Piscinibacter sp. HJYY11: one gene and its partner. The main gene of each other region encodes a partner of the protein of the gene in region 2 in a complex. Links are inferred from orthologs where the notes say so. Each region holds a gene or a part of one and is shown on either strand. Other genes may lie near its edges. The genes, in order: JI745_RS21100 and dsbD.

Evidence for each region.
Region 1: the proteins of dsbD (region 2) and JI745_RS21100 are in contact, whole or in part, in a crystal structure (PDB 1JZD), measured with the Escherichia coli proteins. The link is inferred for Piscinibacter sp. HJYY11 from one-to-one orthologs.

What each region holds. Positions count from the first base shown.
Region 1 is NZ_JAERQZ010000001.1:4,494,866-4,501,605, forward strand. What follows is about bases 1-2,860. They hold JI745_RS21100 (DsbC family protein), read left to right. Parts: upstream 1-970; coding sequence 971-1,750; downstream 1,751-2,860. Other genes in these bases: JI745_RS21095 (FAD-dependent oxidoreductase), read left to right, coding at 1-959; JI745_RS21105 (M61 family metallopeptidase), read left to right, coding at 1,761-2,860. Also shown: more of JI745_RS21105, read left to right, coding at 2,861-3,515; JI745_RS21110 (DUF3108 domain-containing protein), read left to right, coding at 3,500-4,600; JI745_RS21115 (enoyl-CoA hydratase), read left to right, coding at 4,597-5,385; crossover junction endodeoxyribonuclease RuvC, read right to left, coding at 5,382-5,930; JI745_RS21125 (phosphatidate cytidylyltransferase), read right to left, coding at 5,927-6,740. UniProt on the Escherichia coli protein: Acts as a disulfide isomerase, interacting with incorrectly folded proteins to correct non-native disulfide bonds.
Region 2 is NZ_JAERQZ010000001.1:982,606-989,426, forward strand. What follows is about bases 2,497-5,437. They hold dsbD (protein-disulfide reductase DsbD), read right to left. Parts: upstream 4,982-5,437; coding sequence 3,011-4,981; downstream 2,497-3,010. Other genes in these bases: JI745_RS04435 (heparan-alpha-glucosaminide N-acetyltransferase), read right to left, coding at 2,497-3,007; JI745_RS04445 (cupin domain-containing protein), read left to right, coding at 5,128-5,437. In the rest of the region: JI745_RS04420 (response regulator), read right to left, coding at 1-496; JI745_RS04425 (glycerophosphodiester phosphodiesterase), read left to right, coding at 710-1,951; JI745_RS04430 (hypothetical protein), read left to right, coding at 2,003-2,290; more of JI745_RS04435, read right to left, coding at 2,294-2,496; more of JI745_RS04445, read left to right, coding at 5,438-5,550; JI745_RS04450 (glutathione S-transferase family protein), read right to left, coding at 5,647-6,390; JI745_RS04455 (polyhydroxyalkanoate depolymerase), read left to right, coding at 6,538-6,821. UniProt on the Escherichia coli protein: Required to facilitate the formation of correct disulfide bonds in some periplasmic proteins and for the assembly of the periplasmic c-type cytochromes.

The DNA of each region.
Region 1 (6,740 bases), 3.5 Mb from region 2 along the record:
CCGCGTCGGTCGAGCTGCTGAAGTCGCTCAAGGTGTGGGACGCGCTGCCCCCGCATGCGGCCACGCCGGTCTACGACATGCACATCGAGGGCGATGCGGCCTCGGGCCTGCTCGAGTTCTCGGCCTGGCAGCAGCGCTTCGGCGAGCTCGCGTGGATCGTCGATGCACCCGTGCTCGAACAATCGATGGCCGCGGCCGTGCGCTATGCGCCCCATGTGACGCAGGTGACCGAGAAGGTCGAGGCCTCGCTCACCGCCCTTTGCGAAGGCAAGGCCTCGGCCACGCGTGAAGCGCTCGGCGTGACATGGGACCGCCACGACTATGGCCACACCGCCATCGCCGCGCGCCTGAGCGGGGACGCGCCGCACGCGAACACCGCGCGGCAGTGGTTCCGCCAGCCCGATGTGCTGGCCCTGCTGCCCTTCGATGCCCCGCAGCCCGGTCAGTCACATGCGCTGGTCTGGTCGATGCCGGAAGCGCGTGCGCAGGAGTTGATGGCACTCGACGCCGCCGCCTTCGAGCAGGCCTTGAACGAGGCCACCGGCGGCGCCTGCGGCACGCTGCACCTTGCCAGCGAACGCGTAGCCTGGCCGCTGATGCTGGCACGCGCGCGCAGCTGGTGCGGCCCCGGCTGGGTGCTGCTCGGCGACGCTGCCCACGTGGTGCACCCGCTCGCCGGGCAGGGCCTCAACCTGGGCCTGGCCGACGTGGCCACGCTCGCCACCGTCATCTCACAACGCGAAGCCTGGCGCGAGCTGGGCGATGCGCGCCTGCTGCGCCGCTACGAGCGGCAGCGCCAGGCGCCCACGATCGCGATGGGCCAGCTCACCGATGGCTTGTTGCGCTTGTTTTCACATGAGCAGCCGGCGCTGCGGGAACTCCGCAACCGAGGCATGACTCTCGTCAACCACCTTCCACCGCTCAAGCGCTGGCTCGCCTCGCGTGCGCTGGGTTCCTGAAAGAGACTCCCATGTTGTCCTCCCTCATTTCCCGCGCCAGCCGCACCGCCGCCGCGGTGGCCCTCGGCACCCTGTTGTCGCACGCCGCCTTCGCCGACGAAGCCACCATCCGCAAGACACTCCCCGAGCGCCTGCCCAACCTGCCGCCCATCGACGAGGTGACCAAGACGCCGATCCCCGGCCTCTACGAAGTGCGCATCGGCACCGAGATCCTGTATTCCGACGAGAGCGGCAACCACGTGCTCCAGGGCCACCTGATCGACACCAAGACCCGCACCAGCCTCACCGAGGCGCGCATCAACAAGCTCACCGCGATCGAGTTCAACCAGCTGCCGCTGAAGGACGCCATCGTCTGGAAGAACGGCACCGGCGCCCGCAAGATCGCCGTCTTCGCCGACCCGAACTGTGGCTACTGCAAGAAGTTCGAGCAGGACCTGCAGAAGATCAAGAACGTCACCGTCTACACCTTCCTGCTGCCGGTGCTCGGCGGCGACTCGCCGCAGAAGTCGGAAAACATCTGGTGCGCGAAAGACCAGGCCAAGACCTGGCTGTCGTGGATGCTCGAAAACAAGACGCCGCCGCGCTACATGGGGACCTGCTCCACGCCGATCGAGCGCAACCTCGAGCTCTCGCGCAAGTACCGCATCAACGGCACGCCGGCGATCATCTTCACCGACGGCACGCGCATCCCCGGCGCCATCGACGCCGAGCGGCTCGAGAAGCAGCTCGTCGCGAGCGCTGCGGCCACCAAGCCCGGCCTCACCACCACCCCGCCTGCGACGAGCAACTGATCGCCGATCGATGGTCACCTACCGCATCGAGATCGCCGACGCGCACGCCCACCTTTTCGCCGTCACCGTCACCATCCCGCAGCCGGCTGCCGAGCAGCACTTCAGCCTGCCGGCGTGGATTCCCGGCAGCTACCTGGTGCGCGAGTTCGCGCGCCACCTGTCGGGCCTGTCAGCCCGGCAGGGCGATCGTGCGCTGCCGCTGCAGCAGCTCGACAAGGCGACGTGGGTGGCCCGCTGCACCGGCCGTGCAGCACTGACGCTCAGCTACCAGGTCTACGCGTTCGACCCGTCGGTGCGCGCCGCCTACCTCGATGCGCAGCGAGCGTTCTTCAACGGCACCAGCGTCTTCGTGCGCGTGCACGGCCGCGAGGCCGAGCCGCAGCGCATGGAGATCAAGGCCCTGCCCAAGGGCTGGAAGGCGGGCACTGCGCTGCCGAGCGTCAAGATCGATGGGCGCGGCCAGGGCACGTACGAAGCGGCCGACTACGACGAGCTCGTCGACCACCCGGTCGAGCTGGGCGACTTCTGGCGCGGCGAGTTCAAGGCGGCCGGGGTGCCGCACGAGTTCATCGTCGCCGGTGCCTTGCCCGACTTCGACGGCGAGCGACTGCTGGCCGATGCGCGCCGCATCTGCGAGACCGCCATCGCCTTCTGGCACGGCAAGAAGAAGACCTTCTTCAAGCGCTATGTCTTCATGCTCAACGCGGTCGACGATGGCTACGGCGGCCTCGAGCACCGTGCCAGCACCGCATTGATCGCCTCGCGGCGCGACCTGCCGCAGCGCAGCCGCCGCGAGTCGAAGGACCTGAGCGATGGCTACGTCACGCTGCTCGGGCTCATCAGCCACGAGTACTTCCACACCTGGAACGTGAAGCGCCTGCGGCCGAGCGAGTTCACCCGCTACGACTACACGCAGGAGAACTACACCGAGCTGCTGTGGTTCTTCGAAGGCTTCACCTCCTACTACGACGACCTGCTGCTGCTGCGCGCCGGCCTCATCGACGAGCCGCGCTACCTGAAGCTCGTGGCCAAGACACTCTCGGGCGTGCTCGGCATGCCGGGCCGGCAGGTGCAGAGCGTGGCGCAGGCGAGCTTCGATGCCTGGGTGAAGTACTACCGCACCGACGAGAACACGCCCAACAGCACCATCAGCTACTACACCAAGGGCTCGCTGGTCGCGCTCGCGCTCGACCTCACGCTGCGCCACGAAGGCCGCGGCTCGCTCGACGACGTGATGCGCCTGCTGTGGGAGCGCAGCGAGGGCGGGCCGGTGAGCGAGGCCGACATCGCGGCAGCCTTGGCGCAGGTCGGCGGCCGTTCGTACGAGAAGGAATTGAAGGCCTGGGTGCATGGCACCGACGACCCGGCGTGGCGCCTGCAGCTGGCCCGCGCCGGTGTCGACTGGAGCCAGCAGGCGCCCACCGTCGCGCAGCGCCTGGGCCTGCGTGTGTCGGAGAGTGCGCTCACCGGCATCAAGGTCACGCATGTGCTGCGCGGGGGCGCCGGCGAAGCGGCCGGCCTGGCCGCTGGCGACGAGGTGCTGGGTGCGGACAGCTGGCGCCTGCGACGCCTCGACGAGCTGCCGCGCCTCATGGCCGATGCGCGCAGCGTGCAGCTGCTGGTCTCGCGCGACCAGCGGCTGCGCACGCTCACCCTCTCGCTGCCGCCTGCGCCCGAGGCCGGCGCGGTGTCGCTCACCCTGGCCGGCGCCGACAAGACCCCGCCGGCGGCCATGGCGCTGCGGCGCGCATGGCTCACCGCCTGACACAGCGGCTCGCGGCGCCGCGTGCATGGGCGGCGCTGGGGTTGCTGCTGCTGGTGAGCTGGGCCCACGTCGGTGTGGCCGGGTGGATGGCCGAGCAGGCCGCGGCATTCGACCTGTCGTCGCCGCCCGAGGTGCAGCGCATCGAAGTCGCCTACGTGCGCGAGATGCCCTTCACGGCGCCGGCACCACGCGCCGTGGCGCAGGCGGCGCCGGCGCAGCGGCGCACCCCGGCACCGGCGCCTGCGGCGCCCGAGCCTGCGGCGTCGGCACCGCTTCCGGCTGCCGAACCCGCTTCCTCGCCATCTTCGGTTGTCGAGGTGACCGCTCCCGAGCCGGCCGTGGTGGCCGCGGCGTCCGCCCCTGAGCTGGCGTCCAGCGCACCAGCCGCCTTCGAGTGGCCGGTCTCCACCCGCCTGCGCTACCTGCTCACCGGCCACGTGCGCGGCGAGGTGCACGGCCAGGCGCAGGTGGAGTGGATCCGCGCCGGCCCGCGCTACCAGGTGCACCTGGACGTGCAGGTCGGCCCGAGCTTCGCGCCCATCGCCTCGCGCCGCATGAGCAGCGAAGGCGAGATCACGCCCGACGGCCTGCTTCCGCATCGCTATGAGCAGGAGACGCGCCTCGCCTTCGACGGGCCCTATCGCGCCATCGTGCGCTTCGACGGCAGCCGGGTGTGGATGTCCAACGGCAACTCGATGGTGCAGCTCCCCGGCGTGCAGGACACCGCCAGCCAGTTCGTGCAGCTCGCCTACCTCTTCGACCGCGAGCCGCAGCGCCTGCGCGTGGGCGCGGTGGTCGAGGTGGTGCTGGCGATGCCGCGCAACGTGTCGGCGTGGGTCTACGACGTGGTGAAGGAAGAGTTGCTCCACACGCCCTTCGGCGAGGTGCCGTCCTACCACTTGAAGCCGCGCCGCGAGCCGCGGGTCGGCGGAGACCTGGTCACCGAGCTCTGGATTGCGCCGCAGCTGCGCCATTTGCCGATACGCTTTGTGATCCGCCAGGACGCCGAGAACTACGTCGATCTGATGCTCGACCGGCGCCCCGAACTGGCCGCCCCCGACCCCTCCACGCGAACACCACCATGACCTTCGAGAACATCCTCACCGAGCTGCACGGCAGCGGTGCCCTGAAAACGGGCCTCATCACGCTGCACCGCCCCAAGCAGCTCAACGCCCTCAACGACGCGCTGATGAACGAGCTGGGCACTGCCCTCAAGGCCTACGAGGCCGACGACAGCGTGGGCTGCATCGTCGTCACCGGCAGCGAAAAGGCCTTCGCCGCCGGCGCCGACATCAGTGCGATGGCGACGTGGGGCTACATGGACGTCTACAAGTCCGACTACATCACCCGCAACTGGGAGACCATCCGCAGCATCCGCAAGCCCGTGATCGCCGCGGTGGCCGGCTTTGCGCTCGGTGGCGGCTGCGAGCTCGCGATGATGTGCGACATCGTCATCGCGGCCGACACCGCGAAGTTCGGCCAGCCCGAGATCAAGCTCGGCATCATCCCCGGCGCCGGCGGCACGCAGCGCCTGCCGCGTGCGGTGGGCAAGGCCAAGGCGATGGACCTGGTGCTCACCGGCCGCATGATGGACGCGGCCGAAGCCGAGCGCGCCGGGCTCGTCTCCCGCGTGGTGCCGGCGGCCGAGCTCCTCGACGTGGCGCTCGCCGCCGCGCAGACCATCTGCGAATTCAGCGGCCCGAGCGTGATGATGGCCAAGGAGTGCGTGAACCGCGCCTACGAGTCGCCGCTGTCGGACGGCGTCACCTTCGAGCGCCGGGTCTTCCACTCGCTTTTTGCCACTGAGGACCAGAAGGAAGGCATGGACGCTTTCTTGCACAAGCGCAAGCCTGAGTTCAAGCAACGCTAGAAGCTTCGCCCGCCCTTGAACTGCCCTCGCGTGCTGCGCGTGCGGGCGGTGGCCTTTTCAATGGCCGAGAACGAACGCGCCGCATGCGCGTGGCACACCGCGAGGCCCAGTGCATCGGCCGCGTCCTTGCCCGGCAGGCCGGGCAGCTTGAGCAGGCGCTTCACCATTTCCTGGATCTGCTCCTTGCGCGCATGGCCCGCGCCGACGATGGCCTTCTTCATCTGCAGTGCGGTGTACTCCGACACCTCGATGTTGCACGACACGAGGCCGGTGATCGCCGCGCCACGCGCCTGCCCGAGCAACAGCGTGCTCTGCGGGTTGACGTTGACGAACACGATCTCGATCGACGCGCAGGTCGGCTCATAGCGCGAGGCCACCTCGCGCACGCCGTCGTAGATGACCTTCAGGCGGCCGGGCAGGTCGCCCACGGCGACGGCGTCGGTCTTGATGGTGCCGCTGGCCACGTAGTGCAGCGTGCTGCCCTCGACATCGATCACGCCGAAGCCGGTGGTGCGCAGGGCGGGGTCGATGCCCAGAATCCTCATGCGCCAAAGTACCAGCGAAGCGAGTGGAAGAAAACAGGTGCGGCGAAACAAAGCGGCGCGACCCGGTCGAGCAGGCCGACCGCGCCCGTCACCGTGGCACGGCCACCCCAGTGGCGCACGCCGGCATCGCGCTTGAGCGCCTGCATCACCAGCTCGCCCAGCGTGCCGCAGCCGCCCGCGACGAAGCCGATGAAGATCGCCTGCGGTGCCTTGAACGGCGTGATCCAGTACAGCAGCCCGCCGACCAGGCCCGCGGCCAGCGCGCCGAGCGCCCAGGCCCGCCACGAGAAGGTGCGGCTGATGTGGCGCGCGGCCGGCAGCGTGCGGATGCGGCGCTTGACCGTGTGCTGCGCGATCTGCGCGGTGACGACCACCACCACGAGGTAGAGCACCAGGAAGGCGCCCCGGTCCTCGTAGTTGGGGAACTCGAGGAGCAGCAGCGCGGGTGCATGGCTCATGCCGTACACGCACACCATCGTGCCCCACTGGATCTTGGCGGTGCGCTCGAGGAAGCGCGTGGCGTCGTTGCCGAACACGGCCAGGATCGGCAGCGCGGCGAACGCGTACACCGGGATGAACACGCTGAAGAGGTCGAAGAATCGCCCGCCGGCCAGCCAGTACTGCACCGGCAGCACGAAGAAGAAGGCCATCAGCAACGCGCGGTGGTCGCCGCGGCGCGTGTGCGTAAGCGTGATGAACTCGCGCAGCGCCAGGAACGAGATGATGGCGAAGAGCAGCGTCGAGACGACGGCGCCGGTGGCCCACGAGATCCAGAACAGCAGCGTGCCGACCCACAGCGCGCGCATGTCG
Region 2 (6,821 bases):
GGCGGTCCTCCTCGCCCACGAGCATGTCGATGTGGGGACGGATGTTGGCCAGTGCCTGCGCACCGATCTCGATGCGCTGCTCGGCCGAATAGGCGCTGCCGCTTTGCAGCAGCCCATCGCTCACGCGGTAGACGGCCAGGCGTGCTGCCACGTCGCGGCGCAGGTCCCCGACACGTGCGGCCTGCGCGGGGTTGTCGGTGGTCAGGCGCGACAACTCCGCCAGCCCCTTCTCGAGCGACTGCAATGCCATGTCGCGCTCGTTGCGGTAGGCGGTGATGCGGGTCGTGAGGTAGGCGCGCTGCCCGGCTTCGGCCCGGTACAGGCTCGATTCGAGGTCGCGGATCACCGCCTTGACCTCGTGGGTGTGCGCCACGTAGCGCGCGGCATCGACGGTCTGCCGGGCGAAGTCCCACGCGAAATAAGCCAGTGCCGTCAGGACCGCGGCGGCCACGAGCATGGCAAGCAAGATGGCACGCTGCGGCGAGATGTGCTTCATGGAGTCTCCTCCAGGCGGAACGTACCCCCGGTCACACCTCGCGACAACTGACACATCTGTCAGGCCCCGCTGCCGGCAGGCCCATCGCTCACAGGGGAATGTGGCGTGCCTACGATGCGCGACTTTGCTGTTCCGAGGCGCGTTTCATGGGCATGTCATCGGGCGGCCCTAAGGTGCGCCGGCTTCCCGACCTGCAAAAGAGGAGAACAGTCGATGCGATTCCTGAACAAGCTGCCGATGACCATGGCCCTGCTCGCGGCCTGCCTGGGCAGTGCCCAGACGGCGATGGCCGAGCCGCATGGCCGCCGCCATCACCATGACCAGACCACGCCGCTCGTCATCGGCCACCGCGGCGGTGCCAATGGCTACCTGCCCGAGCACACGCTGGAGGCCTATGCGCTGGGCATCGAGCTGGGCGCCGACTACGTGGAGCCCGACCTCGTGGCCACGAAGGACGGCCACCTGATCGCCCGCCACGAGCCCAACCTGATCGCCACCACCAACGTGGGCAGCCTGCCGCAATTCGCCAGCCGCAAGCGCAAGGCCGTGGTCGATGGCGTGGAGGAAGAAGGCTTCTTCGCCAGCGACTTCACGCTGGCCGAAATCAAGCAGCTGCGCGCCGTGCAGTCGTTCGGCGAACGCGACCAGAGCTTCAACGGCAAATACCTGATCCCCACGCTGCCCGAGGTGATCGAGCTCGTGAAGCGCAAGTCGCGCGAGCACGGCCGCCAGATCGGCATCTACCCCGAGACCAAGCATCCCACCTACCACCAGAAGCTCGGCCTGGCGCTCGAAGACCGCCTGCTGCAGGTGCTTGCCCAGGCCGGCTGGAACCACCGCAACGCGCCGGTGTTCATCCAGTCCTTCGAGCAGGCCAACCTCAAGTACCTGCGCTCGCGCACCAGCGTGCGCCTGGTGCAGCTGGTGGACGCGAACGACGTGAATGCCGACGGCTCGCTCGACTTCACCCCGCCCTATGACCGCCCCTACGACTGGACGGTGGCCGGCCGGGCCGGCCTCTTCCGCGACCTGCTCACGCCGCAAGGCCTTGCCGAGGTGCGCAGCTACGCCGACGGCATCGGCCCGTGGAAAACCTACCTCATCAGCAGCGCGTGCATCACCGTTCGCAACGGGGCCTGCGCCGATGCCAACGGAGATGGCGTGGTCGACGAGCGCGACCGCCGCCTGGTGCCGGCCACCGACATCGTGGCCAACGCCCACAAGCTCGGCCTGGTGGTGCACCCCTACACCTTCCGCAACGAGCAAAGGCGCCTGGCGAGCAACTACCAGGGCAACCCGGTCAACGAGTACCTGGCGTTCTACGAGCTGGGCGTCGACGGTCTCTTCAGCGACTTCGCCGACACCGCCTACGCGGCCCGCGCGATGTACCTGCTGAAGACCGACCCCGACTACGCGCGCTGTCTGGTGAACGAGCGCCGCTGCCAGCGCGACTGAGGCGCGGCGGGTGGGCGGGCGGCGCGGCATGCCGCTTGCCGATCCATCGGCATGAACCAGCCTGCCCCCTCCTCCGCCCCGAAGCCGGTGGACCTGGCCCGCGAGTCCGTCGCGGGCGAGGAAGACCCCGGCGCCTCCATCGACCAGTCGGTCCCGCCGCCGCGGGAAGGCGCCCCGGTCACCTCGGCGCCGGTTCCCGGTGACGAAGCACCGCCCGGCACGCCGGGCTCGGGCGAAGGCCTGTGCCCGCGCTGCGGCGGCTCGGGCCGCGTGGACTCGGCGCCCTGCCAGAACTGCAACGGCACGGGCAAGGTCAACCGCGCAATCGGCGGTGCCTGAGGCTCAGACCAGCGCGCGCACCGCCATCAGGAGGCCGATCAGCACCGGCTGGTGGACCATGTAGAAGCTGAGCGACCAGCGGCCCAGCACCGCCAGCGGCGAGAGCCGCTGTGGCAGCGGCCCGGCGAGCCACTGGCGCCGATGCGCCAGCACCCATTGGCCGGCGGCCAGACCCCACCACATGACGCCGATCCACGGCAGCACCGGCGCGTAGTCCTCCGTCACCGGCTTGCGGGTGACGAGGCCCACCCAGTTGGTGAGGCGCGTGTCGAAGAACGGGTCCTGCACCAGGTGAGGCAGCGCGATCGCCACCAGCCCCATCGGCCACAGCCAGCGCTTCGCGCCGGCGGTGAGCCGGCCGATGATGAGCATCACCGCGAAGGCATGCAGCACGCCGAAGCTGATGTAGCTCTTCGGGAACATCAAATAGGAGCCGGCCGTGACCAGCAGCGCACAGCCCGCCACTTGCGCCCAGCGGCGCCAGAAGCGCGGCCAGCTCTGGCTCTGTTCCCACGCGATGGCCTGCCCCAGGCCGGAGACGAAGACGAAGAGCGTCACGATCATCGTGCGCTGGACCGTCCAGAACGGGTCGCGGTAGAAGTTCTCCTGGATGAACCTGAAGTGGTTCAGGTCGAAGCAGAAGTGGAAGACCGCCATCCACAGGATGGCGACGGCGCGCAGCGCATCGAGCCGGTCGAAGCGTTGGGAGCCGGCCACGTCTTATTTGAGGCCGACCTGCGGGCCGCTCAGCGGCTTGGCCGTGGCCAGCACCCGGTCGAGGTGGCTGCCGAACTGGCGGGCGTCCTGGTAGCCGATCACGCGTGAGGCGGGCAGCTCGTTGCCGGCGGGTGCGAAGAAGATCAGCGCCGGCGGCCCGAAGAGCGTGTAGCGCTTGAGCAGCGCCCGGTCGTCGTCGTTGTTGGCGGTGACGTCGGCGCGCAGGAGCGTCATGCCGGCCATCTTCTTGGCCACGGCGGGATCGGTGAAGGTGAACTTCTCGAGCTCCTTGCAGGCCACGCACCAGTCGGCATAGAAATCGAGCATCACCGGCTTGGTCGAGGCGCGCACCGCGGCGTCGAGTTCGGCCACGCTGCGCACGGTCTGGAACGCCAGCTCGGCATGCGCCGGAGCGCCCTTGCCCAGGTGGGCCAGCGGGCGGGCGAGCTCGCGCCCGCCCGTGGCCGCGCCGACCACCTGCGCGACTGCAAACACGCCGAGCAGCACGCCTGCGCCCTTGGAGAAGCGGCGCAAGACCGACGCCGGCTTCGGCAAGGCGCTGAAGGCCCCCAGGCAGGCCGCGGCGACGACCAGCACACCCGCGGTGAGCAGCATCCCGGCCCAGCTGGGCAGCACCGGGGCGACCATCCACACGGCCACGGCCAGCAGCATCACGCCGAAGACGAGCTTCACGTACTTCATCCATTCGCCGGCCTTGGGCAGCAGCGCCCCGGCCGACAGGCCCAGCAGCAGCAGCGGCACGCTCATGCCACCCGCCATGGAGAAGAGCGCCGTGCCGCCGAGCACGACGTCGCGCGTCTGGCTGATGTAGACCAGCGCACCGGCCAGCGGTGCGGCGACGCAGGGGCCGACGATGAGCGCCGACAGGCCGCCCATCACGAAGACGCTCGCGAACTGGCCGCCGGTGAAGCGTTGCGAGAACTGGTTGAGCCGGTTCTGCACCGACACCGGCATCTGCAGCTCGTAGAAGCCGAACATCGAGAGCGACAGCACCGCCAGCAGCAGGGCGAAGCCGCCCAGCACCCACACGTTCTGCAGCGCCTGGCCCAGGCCTTCGCCAGCCAGCGCCGAGACCACGCCGAAGAGCGTGTACACGAGTGCCATGCCCAGCGAATAGGCAAGCGCCAGCGAGAAGCCGCGCGCCTTGGAGACCGGCTGCCCCTGCCCCACGATGATGGACGAGAGGATGGGCAGCATCGGCAATACGCAGGGCGTGAATGACAGGCCGAGGCCCAGCAGGAAAAACAGCCCGACGACAAGGAGCGTGCTGCCCGACTGCAGCGCGCGACCGACCGGCTCGGTGGGCTCACCGGTGGTGGCGGCCGGTGCAGCCACCTCCGGCAGGTTCGCGGCGCTGCTCTGGGCCGGTGTGGTGGTGGGCGATGCGGTCGAGGGGCCCCCGGTCAACGCGGCCGCCACTGCACCCGTGGCGGCGCCACCCGGCACATAGGCCGCTGCCTGGGCTTCGTTGAGGTAGGTGAAGCGCGGCGCGCCCCCCGCGCCCTGCCCCGGCTCGACCTTGAAGCCGCGCTTCTGCGGCGAGTAGCACAGGCCCTTGTCGGCGCAGCCCTGGTTGGTGATCGTCAGCTTGAAAGGCGTGGCGGGCATGTGCGCGAGCGCGACCGTCATCGTCACGCTGTCGCGGTAGGTCTCGACGTCCTTCTGGAAGGTCTCGTCGTACTTGATCTTGCCGGCGGGAATGCGCAATTCGGTCACCTGGATGCCGGCCGGCTCGGCGGTCGCGCCCAGGCGCTCGCGGTAGAGGTAGTAGCCGGGGGCGATGTCGAAGCGCACCTCGATGTGGTTCGCGTCCAGCGCCCGGGCCGAGGGGCGGAAGGCCACCTCGGGGTCGAGGAACTCGTCGGCCGCCAGTGCGCCCGCGGCCAGCAGCAAGCTGGCCAGCGCGCCGGTGGCCAGGCGCAGTGCGCCCTTGAAATGTGCCCAGGTACTCATGCTTCGCATTCTCCGACAGGCCGGCCGGCAAAGCGTTCCCAGGCGAAACAGGCTGCCACGGCCTTTTTCGCGGCTTTTTGCGCCAGTTCAGGGCGGAACGCTTCATGCATGGCGATGGCGCGTCGCAGCAAACCAGGAGCGCGGACATGTTGGACACCACCCAGACCAAGTTCTCGCACGTCAAACCGGGCGAAACGGAGTGGAAGGGCGAAGGCCTGCGGGACTTCTTCCTCTACCGCGACCTCGGTGTCGCCGAGGCCACGCGTGGCAAGGTCATCGCCCACCTCGTGAAGGCCAACATGGCACCCGAAAAGGGCACTGGCTGGCACCGCCATGAAGCGGAGTTCCAGATCGTGATCATGATCAAGGGCTGGGCGCGCTTCATGTACGGCGACAAGGAAACGCTGGTCTCCGCCGGCGACTGCGTGCACCAGCGGCCGGGCATCGTGCACTACCTCTTCGACTACTCGCCCGACATGGAGTACCTGGAGATCGTGAGCCCGGCGGACTTCAAGACGGTGGACGTCGAAGGCCCGTGCGAGGTGCCGCCCTTCACGCCGTGGGCTTGAGGCCCGGCAAGCTCAAGCTCGCCTTGTGCGTGCTGTGCACGCTGGGCCTGCTGTCGATCAAGGTCCGGCCATCGCAGCCGCCGGCCTCGCCGACGTTCAGAAGTCCATGTCCAGTTCTTCGATGTCGTCTGGCTCCGCGCGAGCCGCTGCCACCCATTCCTGCATTTCCGGCATGGCCATGATGGTCTGGCAGTAGAGGATGCAGCTCTTGGGCAGCTTCACGTCGTAGGTGAGGAACCGGGTGCACACCGGCGCGAACATCGCATCGGCCATCGTGCGCTGCTTGCCGAAGAGATAGGGCCCGCCATAGGTGGCGAGGCACTCGGTCCAGATCTCGATGATGCGGTCAATGTCGGGCTGGGCGCCGGCCCAGATCTTGTAGCCCGGGTGGTGTGCCTTCAGGTTCATGGGCAGCGACGAGCGCAGGTTCGAGAAGCCCGAATTCATCTCCCCACTGACCGAGCGGCAGTGCGCACGGGCGATGCGGTCGTCGGGCATCAGCCCGGCGTCGGGCTTGATCTCGTTGAGGTACTGCGCGATGGCGAGCGTGTTCCACACCTTGGCGCCGTCGTGCTCGAGGCACGGCACGCGGATCGACGGGGCCAGCAACAGCAGCTCCTTGCGTGCATCGGCATCGTCGGGCGGGACCATCACCTCTTCGAACTCCAGCCCCGCGAACTTGGCGAGCAGCCAGCCGCGCAGCGACCACGACGAATAGTTCTTGCTCGACAGGCTGAGCGTCGCGACGGGCTTCTTCGCCGGCTTGGGCGCAGCGGCGGGCTTGCTCGCCGGCTTGGCGGCGGTCTTCTTCGGGGCGGCCTTGGTGGCGACTGAGGGCATGAAGCGTGTCTCCCGTTGGCGTGATGGTGGCCCGTTCTGCAAGGCATGTGCCACGGCCGCACACCAAGGCGGTGCCCTTTGGTGCAGCGCTGCTGGCGCACAAGTTGCAGAAGCAGCTCACATCGAACAGCGCGACAGGAGACGCCCATGTACGAGGCCTACCAAGCCCATGCCGACTTGATGTGGCCGCTGCGCACCTTTGCCAAGAGCACCCTGCCCTTGCTGCGCGACAAGACCCTGGGCTGGGACGAGGTGGAGACCAACCGCAAGTTCGCCGCGATGCTCGAGGTCATCAAGCTCGGAGAGATCACGCACCAGCGGCCACCCTTCGACATCGACAGCGTGCAGTTCAAGGGCGCCACGGTCGACGTGACCGAGGAAGCGACCCACGTCACCCCCTTCGGCACGCTGCTGCACTTCAAGAAAGATCT